DNA from 2 places in the Streptomyces sp. V2I9 genome. Region 1 is predicted to be linked to the other one. Evidence: riboswitches for the same ligand, from Rfam matches in the RefSeq annotation. Region 1 holds a riboswitch; the other holds the start of a gene.
What was found. A riboswitch is a leader RNA that binds a small molecule or an ion and turns the genes downstream of it on or off. The one in region 1 is predicted to bind glycine.

Region 1 (3,378 bases):
GGCCGACCGAGGCGGCCCGCCGGCCGGTGCCGTGGCGCGGGTCCGCGGTTCAGCCGCCCGCGCGCCGGTGGTTCAGTGGCCCGCGCGCCGGTAGAACGGGCGTACTTTCTCCCGCATCCAGTCACCCACCAGGTCCTGGGCCACGTCGAGCAGGACCAGGTTGACCGGCCAGGGGACCTGGACCCGGCCGAGCGCCCGGCCGATGGCGTCCATGGGGACGCTCTGGCCCGCCCCGTCCCAGCCGGCGAACTCGACGCCGACGAAGAGGACCGGGTCGCCGCCCTCGATGCTGGCCAGCGTCCGGCGGGCGGTGCTGACCACCCCGGTGGCCTCGAACTCCTCGGACACGGCGGAGAGGAAGTCGACCGGGTCCTGCTGCCAGTCCGGCTCGAACAGCCGCACGCGGCCGCCGGAGGCCGGCCCGTCCAGCGCGGTACGGCCGGTCCGGCACAGTTCGGCGACGGCGGGCGGCGGAAGCGGTATGCCGACGGCGCCGCCGGGGTTGACGGCGATGCCGACCTGCGGGGGCAGGCCGCGGGCGAAGTCGCGGGCGGGCGCGACGGCGAAGGACATATGGCTTCCGACGCAGCTGAGGAACTGCGCCTCGGAGCTGAAGACGGGGACGAACGCCGCGCCGTCGATCTCCATCATCGGCAGGTCGAGGTCGGCGCCGGCGGGGCTGCCGCCGTTCGGCAGCGGTACCCAGACGGAACTGCGGCCGAGCACCTCGACGAGGCGGCCGCCCGCGTCCGGGACGCCGAGCGAGGCGCTGAGCACCTCTTCGAGCTCGTTGGCGGGCCACCCCTGCTGGGGGTGTGCCGGTGCGGGTGCCGGAATGTCCACTGCCTCTGCGCCTCTCTCCACCGCCGGGGCCGCCGCGCACGGTGGCCCTGCTCCGGCCAGCACCTTAACCTCAGCGGGCGGCGGAAGCCCCGGCCTCCGTGAAGGCGATCCGGGCGAGCGCCCCCGCCGCCGGGCGGTCCAGCAGCACGGCGGAGGCGCAGCCGGCGGGCAGCAGCCCCTGCTCGGTGTCGCGGAGCAGCCGGGCCACCGCGTGCCGGTGGCGGGCGAAGGCGTAGCCGGAGACGCCGCGCCCGCGCTCGCGCTGCCCCTGCCGCGCGACGTCGGGCGTCACGTCGAGCAGGACGAGGTGGAGGGTGCGGCCCCGGCGCGCGGCGTGCCGGGCGAGCCAGCGGCGTACCCAGGTCTGGGTCCCGCAGTCGTGCACGACGACCGATTCACCGGCGCGCAGGGCACGGCGGAGGCCGAGGTAGTGCGCGGCGCGGACCAGGGGGCGGTAGAGGGCGTAGGGCAGCGCCGCGGGCAGGGCGTCGGCCCAGCTGTCGCGGGTGTTCTGCGAGTCGACGGCGCGGCCCTGCGCGGCCTGGCGGATGAGGGTGGACTTCCCGCTGCCGGGCAGGCCGGAGACCACCACGATGTCGCCAGGCGGGAAATCGAGGGTGTAGGGGACCAGGCCCGCGCGCCCGCGCAGATCCCGTACCACCGGCGCGCCGTCCGGCGGAAGCTCCCGTACGGGTGCGCCGGACTGTGCGGGCAGCGCGCCGTGCGCGACCCCCGCTGTCGGTGCCGACCGCTGTAACGTCATCGCCCATCCCCCTGCCGTCGGGCCGCCCACACCTGTTCCTGAAGTGTAAAGAACTGGCAAGGCGGCACAACCGTCCTCGCCGTCCGGGCAGGCGTCGAGGACCGGCCTCCCGCTCCGCCGGAATGCGTGCGATGATGGCCGCGCCAACTGCATACCGGCCGTTCGAATCCGCGCGGGAGAGTTCCGGCCCCACCGTGGGCCGGGCGCCGAAGGAGCAAGATCCTCCCTTGAATCTCTCAGGCCCCGTACCGCGCGGATGAGGCAGATCTGAAAAGCGGGCCGCTCAGGCGGCTCCACCCAAGGTGCAAGCCGAGCCCCCTGAACAAGGGCGCCCTCCGGGGCACACCCCGTCAGGGGCTGTCGGCGAACCTCTCAGGTTCCGATGACAGATGGGGAGGATTTCCGTCCTGACGTCGTCATGCCCTGGAGCCATGCCCATGAGCACCGCCCCCCGTCTCACCGCCCTCGACGCGCTGCACCGCTCGCTGGGCGCCACCATGACCGACTTCGCGGGCTGGGACATGCCGCTGCGGTACGCGAGCGAGCGCGACGAGCACAACGCCGTCCGCACCCGCGCCGGTCTCTTCGACCTGTCGCACATGGGCGAGATCACCGTCTCCGGGCCGGAGGCCGCCGCCTTCCTGAGCTACGCGCTGGTGGGCAACATCGCCACCATCGGCAGCGGCCGGGCCCGCTACACGATGATCGTCCAGGAGGACGGCGGGATCGTGGACGATTTGATCGTCTACCGCCTGGGCGAAGCCGAGTACATGGTGGTCGCCAACGCGGGCAACGCGCAGATCGTGCTGGACGCGCTGACCGCCCGCGCCGAGGGCTTCGACGCCGAGGTGCGCGACGACCGGGACGCGTACGCGCTGCTCGCGGTGCAGGGCCCCGAGTCGCCCGCCATCATGAAGGCCGTCACCGACGCCGACCTGGACGGGCTGAAGTACTACGCGGGTCTGCCGGGCACGGTCGCCGGGGTCCCGGCCCTCATCGCCCGTACCGGCTACACCGGCGAGGACGGCTTCGAGCTGTTCGTCGCCCCCGAGCACGCCGAGCAGCTGTGGCGGGCGCTGACCGAGGCCGGCGCCCCGCACGGGCTGATCCCCTGCGGCCTCTCCTGCCGGGACACGCTGCGCCTGGAGGCGGGCATGCCGCTGTACGGGCACGAGCTGACGACGGCGCTCACCCCGTTCGACGCGGGCCTGGGCCGGGTCGTGAAGTTCGAGAAGGAGGGCGATTTCGTCGGCCGCGAGGCGCTGAAGGCCGCCGCCGAGCGCGCCGAGACCGCCCCGCCGCGCAAGCTCGTCGGCCTGGTCGCCGAGGGCCGCCGGGTCCCGCGCGCCGGTTTCTCCGTGGTCGCCGACGGCAAGGTGATCGGCGAGGTCACCTCCGGCGCCCCGTCCCCGACCCTGGGCAAGCCGATCGCCATGGCCTATGTGGACGCCGCCTTCGCCGCCCCCGGCACCGGGGGCGTGGGCGTGGACATCCGCGGCACGCACGAGCCGTACGAGGTCGTCGCGCTGCCGTTCTACAAGCGCCAGAAGTGATATCCCGGAGGGGCGGGCGCGTTCTCGGCCGCCCGAGCCCGTCACGGAAGTGACGTACCTCCGTCTCACCCCGTAAGACCACCGTTCATCAGCACTCCCCCGCGTACAGGAGAATTCAGGTCATGAGCAACCCCCAGCAGCTGCGGTACAGCAAGGAGCACGAGTGGCTGTCGGCCGTCGAGGACGGCGTGGCCACCATCGGCATCACGGAGTACGCGG
Region 2 (3,378 bases), 4.5 Mb from region 1:
GACGCTCAGAGGGCCCACCGACGATCCCACGGTGGTCCGTGAGGCGGCCGGGCGGCTGCTGGAGTCCGTGGACACCACGGGCGGCGTACGGCTGCTGGGGGTCGGCGTCACGGGCCTCGCCGACTTCACCCAGGAGGATCTGTTCGCCCAGGCCGCCGACGCGCGGGAACGCGCCCGGCGGGCTCAGGAGGACCAGACGCCGGCCGCGGAGGGCGGCGGGGAGGGGAGCGCCGGGGAGCCCGAGCCGGAGACTCCCGAGCCGCTCGCCGCCCGGCGCTGGTCCGCCGGGCACGACGTGCACCACGAGCAGCACGGACACGGATGGGTGCAGGGGAGCGGGATCGGCCGGGTCACCGTCCGGTTCGAGCAGCCGTGGAGCGCGCCCGGCCGGGTGCTCACCTTCCGCGTCGACGATCCGCTGCTGCTCCCTGCGGACCCGCTGCCCCTCGTCCGCGAGCCGCCCGACTACTCCTCCTGGCCTGCCAGCCTGCCGAAGTCCCGGTCGGAGCCGCCCGCGGGCGGGGTGTCCAGTCCGTAGTGGCGGTAGAGCTGCAGTTCCTGCTCGGGCGAGAGGTGCCTCCCGACCCCGAAGTCCGGCGCGCCCTTGATCAGCGCCCGGTCGAAGGGGACGCGCAGCGCGTCCTCGACGAATTCGCTGGGCTCCAGCGGGACGAAGGCGTCCCTGCTGAACAGTCCGGTGCGCACGGCCGCCCATTCGGGGACGCCCGTCGCGTCGTCGAGATAGACCTCATCCACCGTTCCGATCTTGGCGCCCTTGCGATCGAATGCCTTGCGGCCGATCAGGCGGCGCGGATCGATGTCGGTCTGCACGGTGCCTCCCACTGGTCGCGGCTGCTCAAGGTGGTCCGCGTTGCCCCACCAGCACCACAGAAGTGCAGATTCGCGGTGTCGGCCACTCGAGAGCTCCGGCGCGAAGGCCGCTGGTAGGCTGGCGGTGGCTGCTGACCCCGTGCGGGAGAGTCCTCCGGTGCGGAATCCGGAGGCGCCGAAGGAGCAACTCCTCCCCGGAATCTCTCAGGCTCCCGTACCGCACGGACGAGGTCACTCTGGAAAGCAGGGCGGTTCCGCGCGGGCGCAGGCCCGGACGGATTCGACCCTCACCGACGGTGAAAGTCGGCATGCCCCCGGGCGAGCCGGTGAAGCTCTCAGGTTGAGATGACAGAGGGGGAGGCCGTTCGGGCACCCGCGCCGTGGTGCCCCTCGCAGGTCGTGACAGACCAGGAGGCCTCCACCATGACCCCCCGTCGCACTTCGCTCTCCCAGCTGGAGCAGGGCATTCCGTTCGAGCAGCGCCACATAGGGCCGGACGCCGAGGCGCGGGCGAAGATGCTCGCCCAGGTCGGCTACGGCTCGCTCGACGAGCTCACCGCCGCGGCCGTGCCCGACGTGATCAGGAGCGCGGAGGCCCTGAATCTTCCGTCGGCGCGTACCGAGGCGGAGGTGCTGGCCGAACTGCGTTCGCTGGCCGACCGCAACGAGGTGCTGGCCCCGATGATCGGCCTGGGCTACTACGGCACCTTCACGCCGCCCGTCATCCTGCGCAACGTCATGGAGAACCCCGCGTGGTACACGGCCTACACGCCGTACCAGCCGGAGATCTCCCAGGGCCGCCTGGAGGCCCTGCTGAACTTCCAGACGATGGTCGCCGAGCTCACCGGGCTGCCCACCTCCGGCGCCTCCCTGCTCGACGAGGGCACCGCGGCCGCCGAGGCGATGGCGCTCGCCCGGCGCGTCGGCAAGGTCAAGAGCGGCGTCTTCCTGGTCGACGCCGACACCCTTCCCCAGACCGTCGCGGTGATCGAGACGCGCGCCGAGCCGACCGGCGTCGAGGTCGTCGTCGCCGACCTGAGCGACGGCATCCCCGCCGATATCGCCGAGCGCGGCGTCTTCGGCGTCCTGCTCCAGTACCCGGGCGCCTCCGGAGCCGTCCGGGCCATCGAACCCGTCATCGCGCAGGCCCACGAGCTGGGCGCGATCGTCACCGTCGCCGCCGACCTGCTGGCCCTCACGCTGCTCACCTCGCCCGGCGCGCTCGGCGCCGACATCGCGGTCGGCACCACCCAGCGCTTCGGCGTCCCGATGGGCTTCGGTGGCCCGCACGCCGGCTTCATGGCGGTCCGCGAGAAGTTCGCCCGCTCCCTGCCCGGCCGCCTCGTCGGCGTCTCCGTCGACGCGGACGGCAACAAGGCGTACCGCCTGGCCCTCCAGACCCGCGAGCAGCACATCCGCCGTGAGAAGGCCACCAGCAACATCTGCACCGCGCAGGTGCTCCTCGCCGTGATGGCCGGGATGTACGCGGTCTACCACGGACCGGACGGGCTGCGGACGATCGCCCGGCGCACCCACCGCTACGCCGCGATCCTGGCCGAGGGCCTGCGCGCCTCCGGTGCCGAGGTCGTGCACGGCGCGTTCTTCGACACCCTGACCGTCCGGGCGCCCGGCAAGGCTGCCGGCATCGTCGCCGACGCGCGGGAGCGCGGGGTCAACCTCCGCCTCGTCGACGCCGACCACGTCTCCGTCGCCTGCGACGAGACCACCACCCGCGCGCAGCTCTCCGCCGTCTGGGCCGCCTTCGGCGCCGAGGGCGACATCGAGGCGCTGGACGCCACGGTCGCGGAAGCGCTGCCCGAGGCGCTGCTGCGCACGGACGACTTCCTGACCCACCCGGTCTTCCACCAGCACCGCTCCGAGACCGCGATGCTGCGCTACCTGCGCAAGCTCGCCGACCGCGACTACGCGCTGGACCGCGGCATGATCCCGCTCGGCTCCTGCACCATGAAGCTGAACGCGACCGCCGAGATGGAGTCGATCACCTGGCCCGAGTTCGGCGCGCTGCACCCCTTCGCCCCGGCCGAGCAGGCGCAGGGCTTCCTCACCCTCATCCGCGAGCTGGAGGAGCGCCTGGCGGAGGTCACCGGCTACGACGCGGTGTCCATCCAGCCGAACGCCGGTTCCCAGGGCGAGTTCGCGGGGCTGCTGGCCGTCAGGGCGTACCACCGGGCCAACGGCGACGATCAGCGCACCGTCTGCCTGATCCCGTCGTCCGCGCACGGCACCAACGCCGCCAGCGCGGTCATGGCGGGCATGAAGGTCGTCGTGGTGAAGACCGCCGACGACGGCGAGGTCGACGTCGCGGACCTGCGCGCCAAGATCGAGCAGTACCGCGACGAGCTGGCCGTGCTGATGATCACCTACCCGTCCACGCACGGGGTGTTCGAGGAGCACGTCGCCGACATCTGCGGCGAGGTCCACGACGCGGGCGGCCAGGTCTACGTCGACGGCGCCAACCTCAACGCGCTGGTCGGGCTCGCCAAGCCCGGCAAGTTCGGCGGCGACGTCTCGCACCTGAACCTGCAC

Region 2: linked by a shared signal. The riboswitch ahead of gcvP (aminomethyl-transferring glycine dehydrogenase) and the one ahead of gcvT (glycine cleavage system aminomethyltransferase GcvT) in region 1 are both predicted to bind glycine.

What each region holds. Positions count from the first base shown of each region.
Region 1 is NZ_JAUSZJ010000002.1:5,108,473-5,111,850, reverse strand. It holds gene QFZ71_RS22515 (enhanced serine sensitivity protein SseB) at 73-843, opposite strand; gene QFZ71_RS22510 (AAA family ATPase) at 914-1,606, opposite strand; glycine riboswitch at 1,770-1,867, shown strand; gene gcvT (glycine cleavage system aminomethyltransferase GcvT) at 2,044-3,159, shown strand; gene gcvH (glycine cleavage system protein GcvH) at 3,282-3,378, shown strand, end outside.
Region 2 is NZ_JAUSZJ010000002.1:622,703-626,080, reverse strand. It holds gene QFZ71_RS02800 (DNA polymerase IV) at 1-538, shown strand, start outside; gene QFZ71_RS02795 (PRC-barrel domain-containing protein) at 466-831, opposite strand; glycine riboswitch at 964-1,061, shown strand; gene gcvP (aminomethyl-transferring glycine dehydrogenase) at 1,255-3,378, shown strand, end outside.